Regions from separate parts of the Lelliottia sp. JS-SCA-14 genome, predicted to be linked through region 1. Evidence: predicted binding sites of a transcription regulator. Region 1 holds the regulator's gene; each other region holds the start of a gene.

Region 1 (5,969 bases):
AGCTTCGGTGAACCTTTCATGTACAGCAGAATCGGGTTTTCAGCGATCTGGCGCTGGATTTTTTCAATAGTCGTGCTCATGTCTTGCTTCCTTAAACTTCTGTTACGGCATTCGTCTGACATTGTAGCGGGTCAGACAGACATCGGAAAATAACATTTTCGTCACCTGTATATATCATAACGGTTGTCTGCTGAAGTTGCATTCCTAAGATAGCTTAACCCTAAGCCGCGCGCGGTTTCGCTTAAGGAGTGAGCAATAAGGTAACAGTCTGACGTTTTTTTTTGCACTCGCTAACGAAACAGACTTTTTTGCCGATAAATGCTATTAACTTCTCGCAGATTTTTAGATTAGAATCGACGGGCTTTGTAAATCATACGCAGGCATTATTGATGACCTGCTCCTAATTCAGAGGAATGCTCAGTGGCGCGGATAACAAAAATCTCGATCACGCTCTGTGCTTTACTATTTACATCACTTGTTTTCACGCCAGCGGCTAACGCCTCCGAGCAGGCGCGGCACTCTGCCGTGCAGAAATCGCATCTGGCGAAAACCACAGAACGTAAGAAAAAAACCACCAGCTCCAGTAAAAGCGAAAAGAAAAAAACCACCACCGCTCGCAAGCAGTCCACCTCCAGTAAGGCCCTCACCAGTAAAACCCGAAGCAAACCGACCCGCACCGCAAAAGTAACTCCGGAAAAATGCACCGTGCGTAAAGGCCACAAAACTAACTGCGTGAAAGTGGGCAAAACGGCGAAGCTCTCTGAGGTGCATAAAGTGCGCGTGCAGAAAGCGCAAAAAACCGCGATGAACAAACTGATGGGTCAGATTGGCAAACCGTATCACTGGGGTGGCACCTCCCCGCGCACCGGTTTCGACTGCAGCGGTCTGGTCTATTACGCGTATAAAGATCTGGTGAAGTTCCGCATTCCACGCACCGCGAACGAGATGTATCACCTGCGCGATGCCGCGTCAGTTAATCGCGGTGAACTGGAGAGCGGCGATCTGGTCTTCTTCCGCACCCAGGGTCGCGGCACCGCCGATCACGTGGGCGTTTACGTCGGCAACGGGAAATTCATTCAGTCTCCTCGCAGCGGCCAGGACATTCAAATCACCTCCCTGAGCGAAGACTACTGGGTCCGCCATTACGTTGGCGCGCGCCGCGTGATGACACCGAAAACCATTCGCTAATCCCTGCCCTGCCGCGCCGTCGGCAGGGTAAGTTCCTCTTTTGCATACCCTTTCAATTTGCTACTCTATCCATGCACTCAATAGGGTTATTGGCGTGCAACACTATAATAAGGAGAGAAGCAATGTCGTTCGAATTACCTGCATTACCGTATGCAAAAGACGCCCTGGCTCCGCACATTTCCGCGGAAACCCTGGAGTATCACTACGGCAAACACCATCAGACCTATGTCACTAACCTGAACAATCTGGTGAAAGGCACTGCGTTTGAAGGCAAAACGCTGGAAGAGATCGTGCGTAGCTCTGAAGGTGGCGTGTTCAACAACGCGGCTCAGGTCTGGAACCACACGTTCTACTGGCACTGCCTGGCCCCGAACGCCGGTGGCGAACCGACCGGTGAACTGGCTGCAGCGATCAATGCCGCGTTTGGCAGCTTTGCTGATTTCAAAGCGAAGTTTACTGACGCCGCAATCAAGAACTTCGGTTCTGGCTGGACGTGGCTGGTGAAAGAGGCAGATGGCAAACTGGCTATCGTTTCCACCTCTAACGCAGGCACCCCACTGACCACCAGCGCGAAACCGCTGATGACCGTCGATGTGTGGGAACACGCTTACTATATCGATTACCGTAACGCTCGCCCGAACTACCTTGAGCACTTCTGGGCGCTGGTTAACTGGGAATTTGTGGCGAAGAACTTCGCCGCGTAAGAGACACGCAGAAGGGTTTTGCCCTTCTGCGTTTTTGGTTTATTCCGTCACGCTTGCCGGTTCCGGCTCTTTGCGACCGGATGTGAGAACCAGCAGCAGACCAAGAGCCGCAATAATCGCCCCCATCACCGGGACAAAGCTGTATCCCAGCCCGCCCGAAATCACCGCCCCACCCGCTGCCGCGCCGAGCGCATTACCGAGATTAAACGCGCCGATATTCACGGACGACGACAGACCCGGCGCTTCGTGTGCCACACGCATCACGCGCATCTGCAACGGCGGAACCACCGCAAAGGTCGCCGCGCCCCACACCACCATCGCAATGGCCGCACCGAATTCGTTACGCGCCAGCCAGGGAATGGCGAGCATAATTACAATCAGCAGGGTTAAGAAGCCTTTCAGCGTACCGGTGACCGAGCGATCCGCCAGCTTGCCGCCGAGATAGTTCCCGAGTGAGAAGCCCACGCCGATCAGGACCAGCATCGCCGTCACAAACAGCGGCGTGGCGTGGGTGATGTCATGCAGCACGGGAGAGATATAGGTGTAGAGCGTGAACATCGCACCTGCGCCGAGCACCGTCGTTAACAGGGCAGACAGCACCTGCGGGCGCACCAGCACTGACAGCTCTTTACGCACGTCCGGGCGCTCACCCGCCTCGCCTTTCGGCAGGGAGAAGAACAGCGCGAGCATCGCCACCACGCCCAGCCCGGCGGTGGCCAGGAACGACATCCGCCAGCCGATGACTTCACCGAGCCAGGTCGCCGCCGGAACGCCGCCAATGTTGGCGATGGTCAGGCCCATAAACATCGTCGCCACCGCGCTCGCCTGCTTATGTTTTGGCACCACGCTCGCGGCTACTACCGACCCTAAGCCAAAGAACGCGCCGTGGTTCAGGCTGGTCAGAATGCGCGACAGCAGCAGCGTCGTGTAATCCGGCGCAATCGCCGACAGCACGTTGCCAAGGGTAAAAATCGCCATCAGGAAGATCAGCGCATTGCGGCGGGCACGATGGGAGAGCAGCAGCGTCATGAGCGGCGCACCGATCATCACCCCAATCGCATAGGCGCTGATGAGCATCCCCGCCGCCGGAATGGAGACATCCACACCTTTAGCAATGACGGGCAGCAGCCCCATCGGGGAAAACTCGGTGGTGCCGATGCCAAAAGCGCCAATCGCCAGGGCCAGCAGGGGAAAATTGATTTTCATTGTTAACTCCGGATGCCGTGTCGTCGTCATCGCGCGACACAGGACTAAGATGGCAAAAGCATGACATCAATCACAAAAAATGAGAAGTTAACAAATTAGCAAAAGATTTTTGCAGGATGGGTAACAATCAGGGAGAGGAGACGAGGGAGAGAACTCTCCCCCGCTTAAATCAGTGCAGGGCTGCGGTCAGACCTGCTGCAACAATCAAAGCCAGCACAATAACGGTCGTGGTCAGCGAAAACTTCAGATCGGTACTCATCAATTTTTCTCCTTTTAATCACCTTACGAAAAGTGAGCTTGCTCATTTTTACACAGTTTCCCCCAAAAATCTTCCTGGATTTAGACTGATAACCGTTTTTGCTCTTCCCCTTTTCATCAAGATAAGACAAAATTCCACGCTAAATTTATAAGCGTACCGGCCACTGACCCCCTCCTGACGTTCTGAGTCGTTTTCCCGGCGTATCGCAATTCACATTGCGAGATAAGGGTGAGAGAAGGCAAACGTTTACCTTTAAGTATTTCAGGAGTTTAAGATATGGTCTGGAGTGACATGTAATGGCAACAATTAAAGATGTGGCGAAACGCGCAAACGTTTCCACTACAACCGTATCACATGTAATTAACAAAACGCGTTTTGTTGCGGAAGAGACGCGCAACGCCGTATGGGCTGCCATCAAAGAGCTGCACTACTCTCCGAGTGCCGTGGCGCGCAGCCTGAAAGTGAATCACACCAAATCGATCGGCCTGCTGGCGACCAGCAGCGAAGCCGCCTATTTCGCGGAGATCATCGAAGCCGTTGAGAAAAACTGCTTCCAGAAGGGCTACACCCTGATTCTCGGCAACGCCTGGAACAGCCAGGAAAAGCAGCGCGCTTACCTGTCAATGATGGCGCAAAAGCGCGTCGATGGCCTGCTGGTGATGTGTTCTGAATACCCGGAATCCGTGCTCTCGATGCTGGAAGAGTATCGTCACATCCCGATGGTGGTGATGGACTGGGGCGATACCCGCGCCGATTTCACCGACTCCGTGAACGACAACGCCTTTGAAGGCGGCTACATGGCGGGCCGTTACCTGATTGAACGCGGTCACCGCGAAATCGGCGTGATCCCGGGTCCGCTGGAGCGCAACACCGGCGCAGGCCGTCTGGCTGGCTTCATGAAAGCGATGGAAGAAGCGCTGATCACGGTGCCGGAAAACTGGATCGTGCAGGGCGACTTCGAGCCTGAGTCCGGCTATCGCGCCATGCAGCAGATTGTCTCCCAGTCACATCGTCCGACCGCGGTCTTTATCGGCGGTGATATTATGGCGATGGGCGCCCTTTGCGCAGCCGACGAACTCGGTTTGCGCGTCCCGCAGGACATTTCTGTGATCGGGTACGATAACGTGCGCAACGCCCGCTACTTCACCCCGGCGCTGACGACCATTCACCAGCCGAAAGACTCGCTGGGTGAAACGGCCTTCAACATGCTGATGGACCGCATCGTCAGCAAACGTGAAGAGTCGCAGTCGATTGAAGTCCACCCGCGCCTGATTGAACGCCGCTCCGTCGCCGACGGTCCGTTCCGCGATTACCGCCGTTAATCATCTCTGAGGGGCCGGTTATTCCGGCTCCTTCAGCCACTCTCTGTTCAGCGTTTCGCTATCCCCCAGATACTCCAGCAGCCACGCCAGCGCCGGTGACATATCGTTTTGCTGCCAGGTCAGGCAACAGGCCGCATCCGGGAACGGGTTTTCCAGCGTTAATGCCACCCACTCACCGCGATCGATGCGCGGGCGCGCAAAATGCACCGGCACCATGCCGACGCACAGCCCTGCGGAAAGACAGGTCGCCGAGGTTTCCCAGTCTGGGGCCACCACCCGCCGCTGGTTATCCAGCAGCCAGGTGATGCGTTTTGGCAGCGAGCGGGACGTGTCTTCCAGCACCAGCGACGGCCAGTTGCGCAACGTGTCATCGCTCAGCGGACCTTCAATGGCGGCGAGGGGATGATCGCGCGCCACGACGCAGGTCCAGCTCAGGGCTCCCATATCGCGAAAGGCATAGCGTCCGCCCACCGGGATCGCCTGCGTGGCACCGATCGCCATCTCCACCCTGCCGTCAGAGAGCGCATCCCACACGCCGTTGAACACCTCCTGGGAGACGCGCAGCTCCACGTCCGAGAAGTGGCGATAAAAATCGACCACCATCTGGCGGGTGCGCTCCGGTTTGACGATGTTATCGACTGCAATGGCAAGATGGCCGCGCCAGCCGTTGGCAATCTGCTGACACTGCTCGCGGGTGATCATCATTTTTTTGATAACAGATCGCCCTTCTTTCAAAAACCAGACGCCCGCAGGCGTCAGGACGACGTCGCGGTGGCGGCGCTCAAACAGCGGAACCGCCAGCCACTCTTCAAGCTGACGCACGGTATAGCTCACCGCAGACGGAACGCGGTGCAGTTCCTGGGCCGCGCCGCTAAAGCTGCCGTTACGCGCAACCGCATCAACCACTTCTAAGGAATATTCAGACCACATTTTTTGCCTGCAAAATTTTTGAATGCAACCACCAAATATTAGCGTTTCACAAGGCAGTTTGCACTCCCTACACTCTGCGCCAGTGAATACCTGCCCTCTTTAGGAAATAAAAACAATGCAACCCAACAAAGGATTCCTGGTCTGGCTCGGCGGCTTAAGCGTGCTGGGCTTCCTGGCCACCGACATGTACCTGCCCGCGTTTGCCGCGATGCAGGCGGATTTACAGACCCCTGCCGCCGCCATCAGCGCCAGCCTGAGCCTGTTCCTCGCCGGTTTTGCCTTCGCGCAGCTGCTGTGGGGACCACTCTCCGACCGCTACGGTCGTAAACCGATTTTACTCTTAGGTCTGGCGATTTTTGC
Region 2 (5,969 bases), 1.0 Mb from region 1:
TATCGGTGTGGCAACGTCGATGTTTACCGCTATTGTCGGCACCCGTGCCATCGTGAACCTGCTGTATGGCGGCAAGCGCGTCAAAAAGCTGTCTATCTGAGGAGTGCGTTGTGGCACAGGAATATACTGTTGAACAATTGAACCATGGCCGTAAAGTCTGGGACTTTATGCGCTGGGACTACTGGGCCTTCGGCATTTCAGGTTTCCTCCTGATTGTGTCGATCGCCATTATCGGTGTCCGTGGGTTTAACTGGGGTCTGGATTTCACCGGTGGTACGGTGATTGAAATCTCCCTGGAAAAACCGATCGATATGGACCACATGCGCGAATCGCTGCAGAAAGCGGGCTTCGAAGAGCCGCTGCTGCAGAACTTTGGCAGCAGCCGCGACATCATGGTGCGTATGCCTCCGGTTCATGATGCCAATGGCAGCCAGGAGCTGGGCAGCAAGGTGGTTAAGGTCATTAACGAAACCACCAGCCAGGACGCGACGGTTAAACGTATCGAATTCGTCGGCCCAAGCGTTGGGGCCGATCTGGCTCAGACAGGGGCGATGGCGCTGCTGGTTGCGCTGATCTCGATTCTGGTTTACGTCGGTTTCCGCTTCGAATGGCGTCTGGCGGCAGGGGTGGTTATCGCCCTGGCGCACGACGTGGTCATTACGATGGGCGTGCTGTCGCTGTTCCATATTGAGATTGACCTGACCATCGTTGCGTCGCTGATGTCGGTGATCGGTTACTCACTGAACGACAGCATCGTGGTATCTGACCGTATTCGTGAGAACTTCCGTAAGATCCGTCGCGGTACGCCGTACGAAATCTTCAACGTCTCTCTGACCCAAACGTTGCACCGTACGTTGATCACTTCCGGGACGACCTTGATGGTTATCCTGATGCTGTTCCTCTTCGGTGGCCCGGTGCTGGAAGGCTTCTCGCTGACCATGCTGATCGGTGTCTCCATCGGTACGGCGTCTTCTATCTACGTCGCGTCCGCGCTGGCGTTGAAACTGGGCATGAAGCGTGAGCACCTGCTCCAGCAGAAAGTTGAGAAGGAAGGGGCGGATCAGCCGTCCATCCTGCCGTAACGGCAACAGCAATCTGATAACGGAATCCCGGTCGCAAGGCCGGGATTTTTTTATTACAGCCCCCACCAATTTGGTTACTCTCCCTGTAGACGTCAAACGACATGGAGTAATGCCGATGGTCACCCTTTCTTCTGTTCCCCAGCCTGCCGTCTGGCACGGCATCCCTTCCGTTACGCTAAGCGATGAAACCTTGCGTGAGCGTAAAGCTAAAGTATTGCTCCGCATGCAGCAGCAGGGGCTGGACGCGCTGGTTATCTACGCTGACAAAGAGCACGGCGGCAACTTTGAATACCTCACCGGTTTTATTCCGCGCTTTGAAGAGGCGCTGCTGGTGCTGCATTCTACGGGCGAAGCGGTTCTGGTGCTGGGGAATGAAAACCTCAAGCTGGCCGCTCATGCGCGACTCGAGAATCGGGTTGTCCATGCGCCGTGGTTTTCGCTGCCGAATCAGCCGATGGATAATCAACAGTCGCTGCCGGTGCTGCTGAAATCCGCTGGCGTGACGACGGGTAAAACCCTCGGGTTAGCGGGCTGGAAGCTGTTTACGGGCAAGGGCGACGACGTAAGTCAGATGTTCGATCTGCCTGCGTTTATCGTCGATGCGATTCGCCAGGCGGGTGAGGGTACTGCGCATTTGCGCAATGCTACCGGGATTTTTATCGATCCTGACGGCGGAGCCCGCACAACCAACAATGCCAATGAAATCGCGCACTACGAATACGGTGCGAACCTGGCCTCCACGGCGATCCTCACGGCGTTAAACGCCATCGCACCCGGTAAAACCGAAAAAGAGATCGCTTCTCTGCTGGCGGCAGAAGGCCAGCCGAACAATGTGGTGACGATCGCGGCGACGGGCGATCGTTTCGCGTTCGCCAATCTCTACCCCAGCGACAAAGCTATTCAGCGCGGGGATAAATTCTCGCTCACCGCCAGCTACAAAGGCGGGTTAAGCAGCCGGGCGGCTTACGTCGTGGCGGATGCATCGGAGCTTGCGCCCGCGGTTGCTGACTATCTCGACGTGGTGGCTAAACCCTATTTCCAGGCGGTGGTGACCTGGCTTGAACATCTGCACATCGGGATGCGCGGCGGGGAGATGTATGACCTGATTGAGCAGGTTCTGCCGAAAGCTGAGTACCACTGGCAGCTGAATCCGGGGCATCTGGTGGCGGATGAAGAGTGGCTCTGCTCGCCGATTGGCCCGAAATCAGACGCTCTCTTGCGAAGCGGGATGATGCTGCAGATCGATATTATTCCTTCCCGAGCCGGATACGCCGGGGCAAGCATTGAGGATACGGTAGCGCTGGCGGATGAGCCGTTGCGTCAGGCGCTTGCAAGTGAGTATCCTGCGCTGTGGGAGCGGGTGGTGGCGCGCCGGGCGTACATTGCGGAGCATATCGGTATTCAGCTGCCGGATGAGGTGCTGCCGATGTCTAACACCGTGGGCTATTTGCGTCCGTGGCTGCTGGATCAGGGGCGGGCGCTGGTCTGCAAATAGCAAAAAGCCAGCATTGAGCTGGCTTTTGATGCCGGATGGCGCTTCGCTTATCCGGCCTACGGTTCGTGCTGTTGGGATTAGAAGTTGTAACCCACAACCAGGTAACCACCCCAACCGGTAGAACGGACGCTGAAATCACCGTCGCCGAAGTTCAGGCTTGCGTCGTCGTTCCACTGACCACCGTTGTGCCAGTAACGCGCAACTACGGAGTAGTGCCAGTGATCGTAGTTCAGCGCCAGGATGTGGCTGGACGCGATAGAGTTGCTGGTGCGCGCCTGCTTACCGTTGTTGTCGATGAAGTTGTCATCGCCCAGATCGGAACCCCAGTCGAAGTTGGTGAAGCCGATATAGCTCAGGTTACCGCCCCACAGCTGGGTGATCGGTACAAAGTATTTCACTTTGAAACGGTAGCCATCCCACTCGTTTTCGTTAGACGCACCGTAGTTCTGCCACTGGTATTTTGCATACACGTTCATGGACAGGCTCATCGGCAGACCGGTGTCAATGTCCGTACCCAGACCCATGTACCAGGTGCTCTGACGGCCAGACTTGTTGCGGCCCATATCGTAGATGTAGTTGTTCGCCACATACCACTCTTTGAACGGACCGAAGCTCAGGTCTGCGCCTGTCAGCTTGTCGATAGAAAAGCGCGGTTCAATTTCCATGAACAGCGGAGAACCGTGGTTCCAGATACCTTTCGCGTCGGTGTTACCACCGAAGAAGACCGGGGCATCGGCGTAACCGTAGAAATCAAACCAGTCTTTCTTGGCGAAAGCTTCGTATTCCAGGTAGGTATCGTTGCGGATCTGTGGTCCGAAGCGGGTGTGGTAGCTGCCTACCACGTTGACGCTCTGGTGCCACCAGTCGGAAACATATTCAGGTTTTGAATTTTCTGCTGCGTTAACAGCGAAAGAGGAAGAAAGTGCCAGAACTGCACCGGCTGCTAATAATGTTTTTTTCATAATCATGCCACTGATTGAAAATCCCTTCCGGGATGTGAAAGATGCGCGATTTGCGTTTCTAAATATTTCGTGTTTCTGCGGAGCCTATTATAGGAATCCCTGCTCACAAAAATATGTGTTGTTTCACATATCTCTCATACGCGTAATCGATTGCGTTCACGTTTGCGTACTTTAAACGGCGGGGATTGTAACGGCAATCATTCATGTTGCCAATATTTGCGGAATGTAAGGGGGAGCGGAACGCGGTAAACGTTCCGCTGGAAGATGTTACTGAACGGCGGGCTGGATATCGTGGATGCGGATGAAACCTAACTGTTCCGGCGTTGTGCCGTTCAATTGCAGCGGGATATCGACATCGCTCGGAGCCAGCACGCTGGCCGGAGCCGTCACCAGCTGATTCTGCACGTTCACTTCCTGATAACTCTCGGTCGTGCCCTGCAGCTGGCCCCACTCGACGGTGCCGCTAAACGCCGGGAGCGGATCGTTGGACTGGCCCTGAATACGCAGCGTCGCGCGCGTGCCGTCGGCGTTTGGTGCAACGTTCACCAGCGACATGCGCAGCGTACCGATCTGGCTTTTCAGCAGGGCAGGCGTGTTCGCGCCCGGCAGCAGGTACACACCGCTGCTGGATTTGGCATTCAGCGCGTTTTGCTGGGTGATCTTGACCGTCTCCTGGTTCAGCTTCGTCATCGCCGTATTGAGCGTGTTCACGCTCTGTTTCATCTGGCGTACTTCGCTTTGCTGCGCGCAGGCGCTGAGGGTGAAGAGACTTCCCACCACGAGAATTCTTAGGTAACGTCTTGTCATTGCGTTTAATTCCCTGAAATAACGGATTGCCCTAATGGTAGTCAGGAACACGCCGTCAGGTATAGATCCTTTGTCTCAAAAACGCTCTTCCTTTGTTGTGGGCCCAGTTCGGGGTAAAATAGAGTTCAGTTAACCAGATAGCCAGGACACCGTATGCATTGCCCATTCTGTTCCGCTGTGGATACCAAAGTAATCGACTCCCGTCTTGTAGGTGAAGGCTCCTCGGTCCGCCGTCGTCGGCAGTGTCTGGTGTGCAACGAACGTTTCACCACCTTCGAGGTGGCAGAGCTGGTGATGCCGCGCGTGGTGAAAAGTAACGATGTGCGCGAGCCGTTCAACGAAGAGAAACTGCGCAGAGGGATGCTAAAAGCACTGGAAAAACGGCCAGTCAGCGCAGATGACGTCGAAATGGCGCTTAATCACATTAAATCGCATCTGCGTGGCACCGGCGAGCGCGAAGTGCCGAGCAAAATGATCGGCAACCTGGTGATGGAGCAGCTTAAAAAGCTCGATAAAGTGGCCTACATCCGCTTCGCGTCTGTCTATCGCAGCTTCGAAGACATCAAAGAATTCGGCGAAGAGATCGCCCGCCTACAGGATTAAGCCCATGCAGGATGAGATTTACATGGCGCGAGCGATGAAGCTCGCGCAGCGCGGACGATTCACCACCCATCCCAATCCGAACGTTGGCTGCGTCATTGTCAAAGACGGCGAGATCGTCGGCGAAGGTTTTCACTATCGCGCCGGTGAGCCGCACGCAGAAGTTCACGCGCTACGTATGGCGGGCGAAAAAGCCCGCGGCGCGACGGCCTATGTGACGCTGGAGCCCTGCAGCCATCACGGGCGCACGCCGCCATGCTGCGAAGCGCTAATCGCGGCGGGTGTGGCGCGGGTCGTCACCTCTATGCAGGACCCGAACCCGCAGGTGGCGGGGCGCGGACTGTATCGCCTGCAGCAAGAGGGGATCGACGTCAGCCACGGGCTGATGATGAACGATGCCGAGGCGCTGAATAAAGGTTTTCTCAAGCGCATGCGGACCGGTTTTCCGTACATCCAGCTGAAGCTGGGCGCATCCGTCGACGGTCGTACGGCGATGGCCAGCGGTGAAAGCCAGTGGATCACCTCCCCGCAGGCAAGGCGCGATGTGCAACGTCTGCGCGCGCAAAGCCATGCTATTCTCACCAGCAGTGAAACGGTGCTGGCGGATGATCCGGCGATGACCGTGCGCTGGGACGAGCTCGACGCCGACACCCAGGCGCTCTATCCGCAAGAGAATCTGCGCCAGCCGCTGCGCATTGTACTGGATCGTCAGAATCGCGTCACACCCGCGCACCGCATCGTGCAGCAGCCGGGCGAAACCTGGATTGCGCGTACCCAGGAAGATGGCCGCGAATGGCCGGAAACCGTGCGCAGCTTCATGGTGCCGGAGCATAACGGCCACATCGATTTAGTGGTGATGATGATGCTGCTCGGCAAACAGCAGGTGAACAGCATCTGGGTCGAAGCTGGCCCGACGCTTGCCGGTGCGCTGTTGCAGGCAGGGCTGGTGGATGAACTGATTGTCTACGTTGCGCCTAAACTGTTAGGTGACGATGCGCGCGGCCTGTTTGTGCTGCCCGGCCT
Region 3 (5,969 bases), 1.4 Mb from region 1:
AGCCCGCGCGGTGGAACGCTGCGGCCATTTCGACGTGGGAGTTCACGCCCTGCTCGCGCAGAACCGCCACTTTCGGACGCGCGCCGGTCGAGATGTACGGTGCCGCCACGTCTTCGTTGATGTCGAAGGAGAGCTTCACATTCAGGCCAGGATCGCTGTCATTCGCTTTCGCTTCATGCTCCTGGTCGGCGCACTCCGGGTTGTCGCGCAGACGCTGCATCTGCCAGGTGGTTTCGGCCCACCACATACGAAGACGAGAGCGGCTTTCGCTGAAGACCGCATGACCATCAGCTTCAATAACAAAACGATCGCCGGTGACGGCTTTACCCAGATAGTGCACGCAATCCGCCAGGCCATGTTTCGCCAGCAGCGCTTCGACCGCTTCGCGATCCGCCGCACGCACCTGAATCACCGCACCCAGCTCTTCGTTAAACAGCGCGGCCAGACGATCTTCGCCCAGCGTGGCGATGTTCGCTTCCACGCCGCAGTGGCCGGTAAAGGCCATCTCCGCCAGCGTCACCAGCAGGCCGCCGTCTGAACGGTCGTGATAGGCCAGCAGCTTACGTTCAGCCACCAGCGCCTGAATGGCGTCGTAGAAGCCTTTCAGCTGCGCCACGTCGCGCACGTCTGCCGGTTTGTCGCCGAGTTGACGATACACCTGCGCCAGCGCGGTCGCGCCGAGGGCGTTGTGGCCTTTGCCGAGATCAATCAGCAGCAGGGCGTTATCTTCCGTGACCAGCTGCGGAGTGATGGTGTGACGCACATCTTCCACGCGGGCAAAGGCGGTGATGACCAGCGACAGAGGAGAGGTCATCTCGCGCTGTTCGTTGCCTTCCTGCCAGCGGGTTTTCATCGACATAGAGTCTTTGCCGACCGGAATGGTCAGACCCAGCGCCGGGCAGAGCTCTTCGCCCACCGCTTTTACCGCTTCGTACAGGCCAGCATCTTCGCCAGGGTGACCGGCTGCGGCCATCCAGTTGGCGGAGAGTTTGATGCGTTTGATGTCGCCGATCTGGGTCGCCGCGATGTTAGTCAGCGCTTCACCGACCGCCAGACGGGCAGAGGCCGCAAAGTCCAGCAGCGCCACCGGGGTACGTTCGCCCAGCGCCATCGCTTCACCGTAGTAGCTGTCGAGACTCGCAGTAGTCACCGCGCAGTTCGCCACCGGGATCTGCCACGGGCCGACCATCTGATCGCGGGCCACCATACCGGTCACCGATCGGTCGCCGATGGTCACGAGGAAGGTTTTTTCTGCGACGGCTGGCAGGTGCAGAACGCGATTCACCGCGTCGGCAATCGAGATGCCGCGCACATCCAGCGCTTTGCCCGCGGCTTTGCGGGTTTCCACATTGCGGGTCATCTTCGGCGTTTTGCCCAGCAGCACGTCGAGCGGCAGGTCAATCGGCTGATTGTCGAAATGCGGATCCTTCATGCTCAGGTGCAGCTCTTCCGTTGCTTCACCGATGACCGCGTACGGCGCGCGCTCGCGACGGCACAGTTCGTCGAACAGCGGCAGCTGATCAGGAGAGACCGCCAGCACGTAGCGTTCCTGGGATTCGTTACACCAGATTTCCAGCGGGCTCATGCCAGGCTCATCGCTCAGGATGTCGCGCAGGTTGAATTTGCCGCCGCGTCCGCCGTCGCTCACCAGCTCCGGCATGGCGTTAGAGAGACCGCCCGCGCCGACGTCGTGGATGAACAGAATCGGGTTGGCGTCACCAAGCTGCCAGCAGCGGTCGATCACTTCCTGGCAGCGACGTTCCATTTCCGGGTTGTCGCGCTGGACGGAGGCGAAATCGAGATCCGCGTCAGACTGACCGGATGCCATTGAAGAAGCCGCCCCGCCGCCCAGGCCGATGTTCATCGCCGGGCCGCCGAGGACGATCAGCTTCGCGCCGACGGTGATCTCACCTTTCTGCACGTGATCGGCGCGGATGTTGCCGATCCCGCCTGCCAGCATGATCGGCTTGTGGTAGCCGCGCAGCTCTTCGCCGTTGTGGCTGTCGACTTTCTCTTCGTAGGTACGGAAGTAGCCGTTCAGGGCCGGACGACCAAATTCGTTGTTAAACGCCGCGCCGCCCAGTGGGCCTTCGGTCATGATGTCGAGCGCGGTGACGATGCGCTCCGGCTTGCCGAAATCTTCTTCCCACGGCTGTTCAAAGCCAGGAATACGCAGGTTGGAGACGGAGAAACCGACCAGGCCCGCTTTCGGTTTTGCGCCGCGTCCGGTTGCGCCTTCGTCACGGATTTCACCGCCGGAACCCGTCGCCGCACCCGGCCACGGAGAAATCGCCGTCGGGTGGTTGTGTGTTTCCACTTTCATCAGGATATGCGCAGGCTCCTGATGGAAGTCATAGCGCCCTGCTTCGCGGTCGGCGAAGAAGCGGCCTACCTCGGAACCTTCCATCACCGCCGCGTTGTCTTTATAGGCAGACAGCACGTGGTCAGGCGTTTGTTCCATGGTGTTTTTGATCATTTTGAACAGCGACTTCGGCTGTTCTTCGCCGTCGATAATCCAGTCGGCGTTGAAAATCTTATGACGGCAGTGCTCGGAGTTGGCCTGCGCGAACATGTAGAGTTCGATGTCGTTCGGATTGCGGTTCAGCTTCACGAACGCATCCTGCAGGTAGTCAATCTCGTCATCGGCCAGTGCCAAGCCGAGACGCAGGTTGGCGTCAATCAGCGCCTGACGGCCTTCGCCCAGCAGATCCACGCTCTGTACCGGCGCAGGCTGATGGTGAGCGAAGAGCTGCTGTGCGTCATCCAGCGTCGCGAAAACGCTCTCCATCATGCGGTCGTGCAGCTCGTCGGCGACGGTCTGCCACTGTTCCGCGGTGAGGGTTGAGGCTTCAACGTAGTACGCCACGCCGCGTTCCAGACGATTGATCTGGCTCAGGCCGCAGTTGTGGGCAATGTCAGTGGCTTTAGAAGACCAGGGGGAGATGGTGCCAGGGCGAGGCGTCGCAAGGACCAGTTTGCCGGAAGGCGCATGGCTGCTCAGGCTCGGGCCATACTTGAGCAGACGTTCAAGCTGCTCGCGCTGCTGCGCATTTAAGGGAGCATTCAGGTCAGCAAAATGGACATACTCAGCGTAAATATTGCTTACCGGAAGGTCGGCTGCCTGAAAACGTGCCAGCAGTTTGTTGATACGGAAGGCAGACAGTGCAGGCGAACCACGCAGAATTTCCATCATAAGTCTCTCGTCTTCGAAGCGCCTGAGGCGCTTACAGTGTGCGCAAGGGGAAAACGGGCGTCATTATAGAGAATCCTGAGCGCCGACGAAACCGTTTGCGTCGAAATAAAATCATCTCGCCTTTTTATCCATCGGTGTGACCTGTCTCTCTAATTTGTTGCCAACTGACGCAAGTTTGCGCAAAATGCCGCTCAATCAATGGCAAACCTTATAATCAACATGGCTACAGCACACTGAGGCAACGCACGGCGCAGAGAATTAACTAATTGAAAAAATTAAAGATTAATTATCTGCTCATCGGCATTGTGACATTGCTGCTGGCAGCGGCCCTCTGGCCTTCTATCCCCTGGTTCGGCAAAGCCGAAAACCGTATCGCCGCGATCCAATCGCGGGGGGAGCTGCGCGTCAGTACGATCAGCTCTCCGCTGACCTACAACAATGTGAACGGCAAAATCACCGGTCTCGATTACGAGCTGGCGCAGCAGTTTGCCGACTACCTGGGCGTGAAGCTCAAAATCACCGTTCGCCAGAATATCAGCCAGCTGTTTGACGACCTGGATAACGACGATGCCGATATGCTGGCCGCCGGGCTGGTCTATAACAGCGAGCGCAGCAAAAGCTATCAGCCAGGGCCAACCTACTATTCCGTTTCGCAGCAGCTGGTCTATCGCGTCGGCAATTTGCGCCCCCGCACTCTTGCCACTCTGACCGCTCAGCAGCTCACCATCGCGCCCGGGCATGTGGTGATTGAGGATCTGCGCTCCCTCAAAGAGAAAAAATTCCCCGATCTCAGCTGGAAGGTCGACGAGAAGCTCGGCACCACGGCGCTGCTGGAGCAGGTAAAAGATAAAAAGCTGGCGTATACCATCGCCGATTCGGTGGCGATCAGCTTGTTCCAGCGCGTGCACCCGGAGATTGCGGTGGCGCTGGATGTGACCGACGAACAGCCCGTCACCTGGTTTAGCCCTCTCGACGAGGATCAAACCCTCTCCGCCGCGATGCTCGATTTCTTCAATTCGATGAATGAAGACGGCACGCTCGCACGCCTTGAGGAGAAGTATCTCGGCCACGGCGGGGATTTCGATTACGTCGATACCCGCAGCTTCCTGCGCGCGGTGGATAGCGTTCTGCCGGATCTCCAGCCGTTGTTTGAGAAATACGCCCAGGAGATCGACTGGCGTATGCTGGCGGCGATTTCCTATCAGGAATCCCACTGGGACGCGCAGGCGACTTCCCCGACCGGCGTGCGCGGCCTGATGATGCTCACCAAGAACACGGCGCAAAGCCTCGGTCTGACGGACCGTACCGATGCGGAACAGAGCATCAGCGGCGGCGCGCGCTATCTGCAGGATATGATGGCGAAAGTGCCGGAGACGGTGCCGGAGGAGGAGCGGATCTGGTTTGCGCTGGCGGCGTACAACATGGGTTACGCGCACATGCTCGACGCGCGGGCGTTGACCGCCAAAACCAAAGGTAATCCTGACAGCTGGTCTGACGTTAAACAGCGTCTGCCGCTGCTCAGCCAGAAGCCCTGGTATAACAAACTCACCTACGGCTATGCGCGCGGGCACGAGGCCTACGCGTATGTGGAAAATATCCGTAAGTACCAGATAAGCCTGGAAGGGTATCTGCTGGAGAAAGAGAAGGAAGTGATAGAGGCGAATCAGCTGGCGCAGAGCTATCCGGTGGTGTCACCGAATGAGCTTAATCACCCGACGACTTCAGTTCTGCCTTTTGTTGCTTTTTCTGCTGACGGCGCATTCGAAAGAAATCGCTTAATAGCCCCGAACAGTCTGGTGCAAGCACCCCGCCGATAATCTGCACCTGGTGGTTCATGCCCGGGTGCCCGAGCACATCCATCAGTGACCCCGCCGCGCCGGTCTTTTCATCCCGCGCGCCGTACACCAGCGTGCCGATGCGGCTGTGAACCATCGCGCCGGAGCACATCACGCAGGGTTCGAGCGTGACGTACAGCGTGGTGTCGAGTAAACGATAATTCTGCAGTACCAGTCCGCCCTGACGCAGGGCCATGATTTCCGCATGCGCGGTCGGATCGTGGCGGCCAATCGGACGGTTCCACCCTTCGCCAATCACCTGATTGTTATGCACCAGAACGGCACCCACGGGGACTTCGCCCTCATCCCAGGCGCGTTTTGCAAGGGAGAGCGCGTGGCGCATCCAGTATTCATGGTTGAGTTCAAGGTCAGACAACGAAAGGTACTCCAGTTGGAAAGCGGGCGGCATTATACACACCCGTTATGGTTAACACTATTCCAGTTGCTGAAGTTCGCCCGAGGGCGTGACGCGCCAGCGGTGCTGGCAGAAATAAAGCAGCGGGTTATCCTGCTTGCTGTCGCTGTAGCCGCTGTAAAGACGCAGCGGCGTGCCGATTTTCTTTTCAAGCTGCACCACTTTCTCATGGCCCAGACAGCGCAGCGTCAGTACCCAGCCGCCGTAAGCGCGGCCCATCTGGGTGGCAATCAGATTGACGCGCGGCAGCCAGGGGGTGTCGAAATAGACCTGCTCCACCAGCGGCTGCGGCGAGCCGGTAATCAGCCAGATATCGGCGTCGTTGGCGTTGAGATATTGCGTCAGGCGATCCTGAACCACCGGAAACGCGGTGACGTGACCGCGAAACCAGTGGACAAAATCCTGCTGAAGCTGTTTAAGCCGCGCGTCGCTGTGACCAAAGGTACAACCCCACAACAGCAGACTCATGGGCCAGCGCGCCGCGCGCCCTTTCACCAGCAGCGCAATCCCGATAACCGGCAGGAGT
Region 4 (5,969 bases), 1.2 Mb from region 1:
CTCCGGCGGTGCACGTATGCAGGAAGCGCTGATGTCCCTGATGCAGATGGCGAAAACCTCTGCGGCACTGGGCAAAATGCAGGAACGCGGTCTGCCGTACATCTCCGTTCTGACCGACCCGACCATGGGCGGCGTATCGGCGAGTTTTGCGATGCTGGGCGATCTGAACATCGCTGAACCGAAAGCGCTGATCGGCTTTGCCGGTCCACGCGTTATCGAACAGACCGTGCGTGAGAAACTGCCGCCGGGCTTCCAGCGCAGTGAATTCCTGATCGAAAAAGGCGCTATCGACATGATCGTTCGCCGCCCGGAAATGCGCCTGAAACTGGCAAGCATCCTGGCGAAGCTGATGAATCTGCCGTCGCCAAGTCCGGACGAGCCGCGTGAAGGCGTGGTCGTGCCGCATCAGGAACCCGAAGCCTGATAACTCAAAAAGGGCAGGGCCAGACGGCGCTGCCCTTTTGCTTTCTAACCTAAAATGAAAGTGCGTATCATGGAAAAACAAATGATTCCCCAAGCCACGTCACCCCTGGTCACGTGGCTTTCTTATCTGGAAAATCTGCACAGTAAAACTATCGATATGGGACTGGATCGCGTGAGCCAGGTCGCTGCGCGTTTAGATGTCCTCAAGCCCGCGCCATTCGTCTTTACCGTAGCGGGAACCAACGGCAAAGGCACCACCTGCCGCACCCTCGAATCGATGCTGATGGCCGCCGGTTACAAGGTGGGCGTTTACAGCTCCCCGCATCTGGTGCGCTACACCGAGCGCGTGCGCGTGCAGAATACCGAGCTGCCGGAATCGGCGCACACCGCCTCTTTTGCGGAAATCGAAGCCGCGCGCGGTGAGATTTCGCTCTCCTATTTTGAGTACGGCACGCTCTCCGCCCTGTGGCTGTTCAAACAGGCGCAGCTGGACGTGGTGATCCTCGAAGTCGGTTTAGGCGGACGCCTGGACGCCACTAACATGGTCGATGCCGACGTCGCCGTAGTGACCAGCATCGCGCTAGATCACACGGACTGGCTGGGGCCAGACCGCGAAAGCATTGGTCGCGAAAAAGCGGGCGTTTTCCGCGCCAACAAACCTGCCGTGGTGGGTGAGCCGGATATGCCGCACACCATCGCCGATGTGGCGCAGGAGAAGGGGGCGCATCTGATGCGTCGCGGCGTTGACTGGCAGTATGAGGTGACGGCTGACGGCTGGCGCTTTAGCGACGCTCAGGGCGTGCTGGATAATCTGCCGTTGCCGCAGGTTCCGCAGCCGAACGCCGCTACCGCGCTGGCGGCCATTCGCGCCAGTGGACTGGCGGTGAGCGAACAGGCGATTCGTGACGGTATTCAGAATGCGCTTCTGCCGGGACGTTTTCAGATTGTCAGCGAGTCTCCGCGTTTGATCCTGGACGTGGCGCACAATCCCCATGCCGCGGCCTACCTCGCAGAACGACTCAAATCCCTGCCAAAAACCGGGCGAGTGCTGGCGGTTATCGGTATGCTTCATGATAAAGATATTGCTGGCACACTGGCCTGCATGGAGAGTGTCGTCGATTGCTGGTATTGTGCTCCACTGGAAGGCCCACGGGGCGCGTCTGCCGAACAGTTGATGGAACATCTCGCGCAGGGCGAAGCTTATGAAAACGTGGCGCTGGCATGGCACGCCGCGATGGCGGATGCTAAACCTGAAGATACCGTGCTGGTGTGTGGATCGTTTCACACCGTAGCGCATGTCATGGAAGTGATGGAGGCGGGGAGAACCGGTGGCAAGTAAGTTTCAGAACCGTTTAACAGGAACCATTGTGCTGGTTGCGCTGGGAGTGATTATTCTCCCGGGACTGCTCGACGGGCAGAAAAAACATTATCAGGATGAGTTCGCGGCGATCCCGCTGGTGCCGAAGCCCGGCGATCGCGACGAGCCCGACATGCTGCCTGCGGCCACGCAGGCGCTGCCTGCTCAGCCTCCGGAAGGGGCGGCAGAAGAGGTGCGTGCCGGTGATGCGGCGGCACCGTCGCTCGATCCCTCTCGTTTGACGGCAAGCAACACCGGTGAACTGGACCCTGTTCCGGAACCGGTCGTGCAGCCTAAGCCTGCCGCGAAACCGGCGGACAAACCCCAGCCGAAACCGCAGCGCGATAAAGCCAGCGAGCAGATTGCCGCTGCGGCAGAAGCGCCGCCGGAAAAACCGGTTCAGGAAGAGAAACCTGCGCCGACCGGGAAAGCGTACGTGGTGCAGCTTGGGGCGTTGAAAAATGCCGATAAAGTCAATGAAGTGGTGGGTAAACTCCGCGGGGCAGGGTATCGGGTTTACACTTCACCTTCGACGCCGGTACAGGGTAAAATTACCCGCATTCTGGTCGGCCCGGACGCCTCGAAAGATAAGCTGAAAGGATCGCTTGGCGAGCTGAAGCAGATCTCCGGGTTGAGCGGTGTGGTGATGAATTATAGCGCGAACTGATAGGCGCTAATCCCCCCTCACCCTAACCCTCTCCCCATAGGGGAGAGGGGACTGTTCGGTGCGGTCTTTTCTCCCTCGCCCCTTTGGGGAGAGGGCCGGGGTGAGGGGAAAATCGCGTGCGCCAGATTGCCAGATAAGGCAACAAGGCCGACGGCGTTGAGCATTTTTTCAGCGCCTTTTTTATTTACGCGCGGGAAGGAAATCCCTACGCAAACGTTTTCTTTTTCTGTTAGAATTCGCCCCGAACTGGATGACAGGGCGTTTAATCGTGGGACACATATGGTCTGGATTGATTACGCCATCATTGCGGTGATAGGTTTTTCCTGTCTGGTTAGCCTGATCCGTGGCTTTGTTCGTGAAGCGTTATCGCTGGTGACATGGGGTTGTGCTTTCTTTGTTGCCAGTCATTACTACACTTACCTGTCTGTCTGGTTCACGGGCTTTGAAGATGAACTGGTCCGAAATGGAATCGCCATCGCGGTGCTGTTTGTCGCGACGCTTCTCGTCGGCGCTATCGTGAACTACGTGATAGGTCAGCTGGTCGAGAAAACCGGTCTGTCAGGAACGGACAGGGTACTGGGGATCTGTTTTGGTGCGCTGCGAGGCGCGCTGATCGTGGCAGCGATTCTGTTCTTCCTTGATACCTTTACCGGGTTTTCAAAAAGCGAAGACTGGAGCAAGTCCCAGCTGATTCCACAGTTCAGCTTCATCATCAGATGGTTCTTTGACTATCTGCAAAGCTCGTCGAGTTTCTTGCCCAAAGTGTAATCACTTTGAGATGTGGCTTAACGAGGAAAAGACGAATGTGCGGTATTGTCGGTATCGCCGGTTTCATGCCGGTAAACCAGTCTATTTATGACGCGTTATCGGTGCTTCAGCACCGTGGCCAGGATGCAGCAGGCATCATTACCATTGATGCCAACAACTGTTTCCGTTTACGCAAAGCGAATGGCCTGGTCAACGATGTATTTGAAGCCCGCCATATGCAGCGCCTGCAGGGCAATATGGGGATTGGCCACGTTCGTTATCCTACTGCTGGCAGTTCCAGCGCCTCTGAAGCACAACCTTTCTACGTCAACTCTCCGTATGGCATCACGCTTGCCCACAATGGCAACCTGACCAACGCGCACGAGCTGCGTAAAAAGCTGTTCGAAGAGAAGCGTCGCCACATTAACACCACCTCTGATTCTGAAATCCTGCTCAATATCTTTGCCAGCGAGCTGGATAACTTCCGCCATTACCCGCTGGAAGCAGACAACATTTTTGCCGCCATTGCCGCGACTAACCGCCAGATCCGTGGCGCATATGCCTGCGTGGCGATGATTATCGGCCACGGTATGGTGGCGTTCCGCGATCCTAACGGCATCCGTCCGCTGGTGCTGGGTAAACGCGATCTGGGCGATGGCCGTACCGAGTACATGGTCGCCTCCGAAAGCGTGGCGCTGGATACCCTGGGCTTTGAGTTCCTGCGCGACGTCGCACCGGGCGAAGCTGTCTACATCACTGAAAAAGGCCAGCTGTTTACCCGCCAGTGCGCGGAAAACCCGGTCAGCAATCCGTGCCTGTTCGAATATGTGTACTTCGCCCGTCCGGACTCGTTCATCGACAAGATTTCCGTGTACAGCGCGCGTGTGAACATGGGCACCAAGCTCGGTGAGAAGATTGCCCGTGAGTGGGACGATCTGGATATCGACGTGGTCATCCCGATCCCGGAAACCTCCTGCGATATCGCCCTGGAAATGGCGCGAATCCTGGGTAAACCGTACCGTCAGGGCTTCGTTAAGAACCGCTACGTGGGCCGCACCTTTATCATGCCGGGCCAGCAGCTGCGTCGTAAGTCCGTGCGTCGTAAGCTCAACGCCAACCGCGCTGAGTTCCGCGATAAGAACGTGCTGCTGGTGGACGACTCCATTGTGCGCGGCACCACGTCTGAGCAGATCATCGAGATGGCGCGTGAAGCGGGTGCGAAGAAGGTCTATCTGGCCTCTGCTGCGCCGGAAATTCGCTTCCCGAACGTCTACGGCATCGACATGCCGACCGCCAACGAGCTGATTGCTCACGGTCGCGAAGTGGATGAGATTCGCCAGATCATCGGCGCTGACGGCCTGATTTTCCAGGACCTGAGCGATCTGATTGACGCCGTACGCGCCGAGAACCCGGATATTCAGCAGTTTGAGTGCTCGGTCTTCAACGGTATTTACGTGACTAAAGACGTTGATCAGCAGTATCTTGACTATCTCGACTCGCTGCGCAACGACGATGCGAAAGCCGTGCAGATGCAAAACGATCTCGAAAGCTTAGAGATGCACAACGAAGGCTAAGTCTTCGGCAAGTGAGGGCGGGCGCCCTCACTTGCAACTCCCCGCAAAATCCTGCACAGTCTGCCCGAGATGCAAGTAAGGGCGAAATCATGAAACAACTCATTGTAGGGATCTCCGGTGCCAGCGGTGCCATTTACGGCGTACGACTGCTGGAAGTACTGCGCGACGTGGCGGATGTCCAGACCCATCTGGTGATGAGCCAGGCGGCGCGTCAGACCCTCTCCCTCGAAACCGATTTTTCCCTGCGCGACGTTCAGGCCCTGGCCGACGTGGTGCACGATGCCCGCGATATCGCCGCCAGCATCTCTTCAGGCTCGTTTAAAACTGCTGGCATGGTTATCCTGCCGTGCTCCATCAAAACGCTCTCTGGCATCGTGAACAGCTATACGGACACGCTGGTGACGCGCGCCGCCGACGTGGTGCTGAAAGAGCGCCGCACCCTGGTGCTCTGCGTGCGTGAAACGCCGCTGCATCTCGGCCATTTGCGCCTGATGACCCAGGCGGCGGAGCTGGGCGCGGTGATTATGCCGCCGGTGCCGGCGTTTTATCATCGCCCGCAAACGCTGGACGACGTGATCAACCAGACGGTCAATCGCGTACTGGATCAGTTTGACATCGACCTGCCGGAAGATCTCTTCGCCCGCTGGCAGGGCGCATAACCCGTTGCCCGTTTTGGGTGCATGATAAGCCTGGTTGCCCCGTTGCGGGGCAATTATGCAACCGCGATCATATCCTCGACATTTAATTCGTTTTTTCCCTTTCTCCCTCTCCGGTTCGTTTGGCAGACCTGCTATCTTTCCTTATTAAGGCAATATCGCAACGTTTTATTAACATATTTAACGTCGAATTTTTGACCCGTCGGCAATATGGCATAAGACCTGCAAGAGAACGCCTGTTACACAACACACAACATAAACCATAAGAAAATCACGACACTTGAGGGTAAATGTATGAAGAAGACGGTTCTGGCTCTGTCTCTGCTGGTGGGATTAAGTGCGGCAGCGAGCAGCTATGCGGCACTTCCTCAGACAGTGCGTATCGGTACTGACGCCACTTACGCGCCATTCTCGTCCAAGGATGCGAAAGGCGACTTCGTCGGCTTTGATATCGATCTGGGAAATGAAATGTGCAAGCGCATGCAGGTGAAATGCACATGGGTGGGCAGCGATTTTGATGCGTTAATCCCGTCGCTGAAAGCCAA

The links. The regulator PurR, encoded in region 1, represses purine synthesis genes. The targets are predictions, from matches to a motif close to CANGCAAACGTTTGCNTG.
Region 2: U9O48_RS05150 (nucleoside-specific channel-forming protein Tsx) is a predicted target of PurR. The motif match lies at 3,679-3,696, and genes of this name have one in related genera.
Region 3: purL (phosphoribosylformylglycinamidine synthase) is a predicted target of PurR. The motif match lies at 3,278-3,295, and genes of this name have one in related genera.
Region 4: cvpA (colicin V production protein) is a predicted target of PurR. The motif match lies at 2,654-2,671, and genes of this name have one in related genera.

What each region holds. Positions count from the first base shown of each region.
Region 1 covers NZ_CP141606.1:2,157,152-2,163,120, reverse strand. Annotated here, with positions in the region: gene grxD (monothiol glutaredoxin 4) at 1-80, opposite strand, end outside; gene U9O48_RS10145 (C40 family peptidase) at 421-1,188, shown strand; gene sodB (superoxide dismutase [Fe]) at 1,311-1,892, shown strand; gene U9O48_RS10135 (MFS transporter) at 1,932-3,098, opposite strand; gene U9O48_RS10130 (YnhF family membrane protein) at 3,268-3,357, opposite strand; gene purR (HTH-type transcriptional repressor PurR) at 3,654-4,679, shown strand; gene punR (DNA-binding transcriptional activator PunR) at 4,698-5,609, opposite strand; gene punC (purine nucleoside transporter PunC) at 5,725-5,969, shown strand, end outside.
Region 2 covers NZ_CP141606.1:1,110,530-1,116,498, forward strand. Annotated here, with positions in the region: gene secD (protein translocase subunit SecD) at 1-100, shown strand, start outside; gene secF (protein translocase subunit SecF) at 111-1,082, shown strand; gene U9O48_RS05145 (M24 family metallopeptidase) at 1,192-2,577, shown strand; gene U9O48_RS05150 (nucleoside-specific channel-forming protein Tsx) at 2,655-3,539, opposite strand; gene U9O48_RS05155 (DUF3251 domain-containing protein) at 3,807-4,346, opposite strand; gene nrdR (transcriptional regulator NrdR) at 4,500-4,949, shown strand; gene ribD (bifunctional diaminohydroxyphosphoribosylaminopyrimidine deaminase/5-amino-6-(5-phosphoribosylamino)uracil reductase RibD) at 4,954-5,969, shown strand, end outside.
Region 3 covers NZ_CP141606.1:3,532,687-3,538,655, forward strand. Annotated here, with positions in the region: gene purL (phosphoribosylformylglycinamidine synthase) at 1-3,193, opposite strand, end outside; partial or broken gene mltF (membrane-bound lytic murein transglycosylase MltF) at 3,445-5,010, shown strand; gene tadA (tRNA adenosine(34) deaminase TadA) at 4,898-5,437, opposite strand; gene yfhb (phosphatidylglycerophosphatase C) at 5,462-5,969, opposite strand, start outside.
Region 4 covers NZ_CP141606.1:3,341,789-3,347,757, reverse strand. Annotated here, with positions in the region: gene accD (acetyl-CoA carboxylase, carboxyltransferase subunit beta) at 1-424, shown strand, start outside; gene folC (bifunctional tetrahydrofolate synthase/dihydrofolate synthase) at 494-1,762, shown strand; gene dedD (cell division protein DedD) at 1,752-2,447, shown strand; gene cvpA (colicin V production protein) at 2,727-3,215, shown strand; gene purF (amidophosphoribosyltransferase) at 3,251-4,768, shown strand; gene U9O48_RS15590 (UbiX family flavin prenyltransferase) at 4,858-5,427, shown strand; gene argT (lysine/arginine/ornithine ABC transporter substrate-binding protein ArgT) at 5,719-5,969, shown strand, end outside.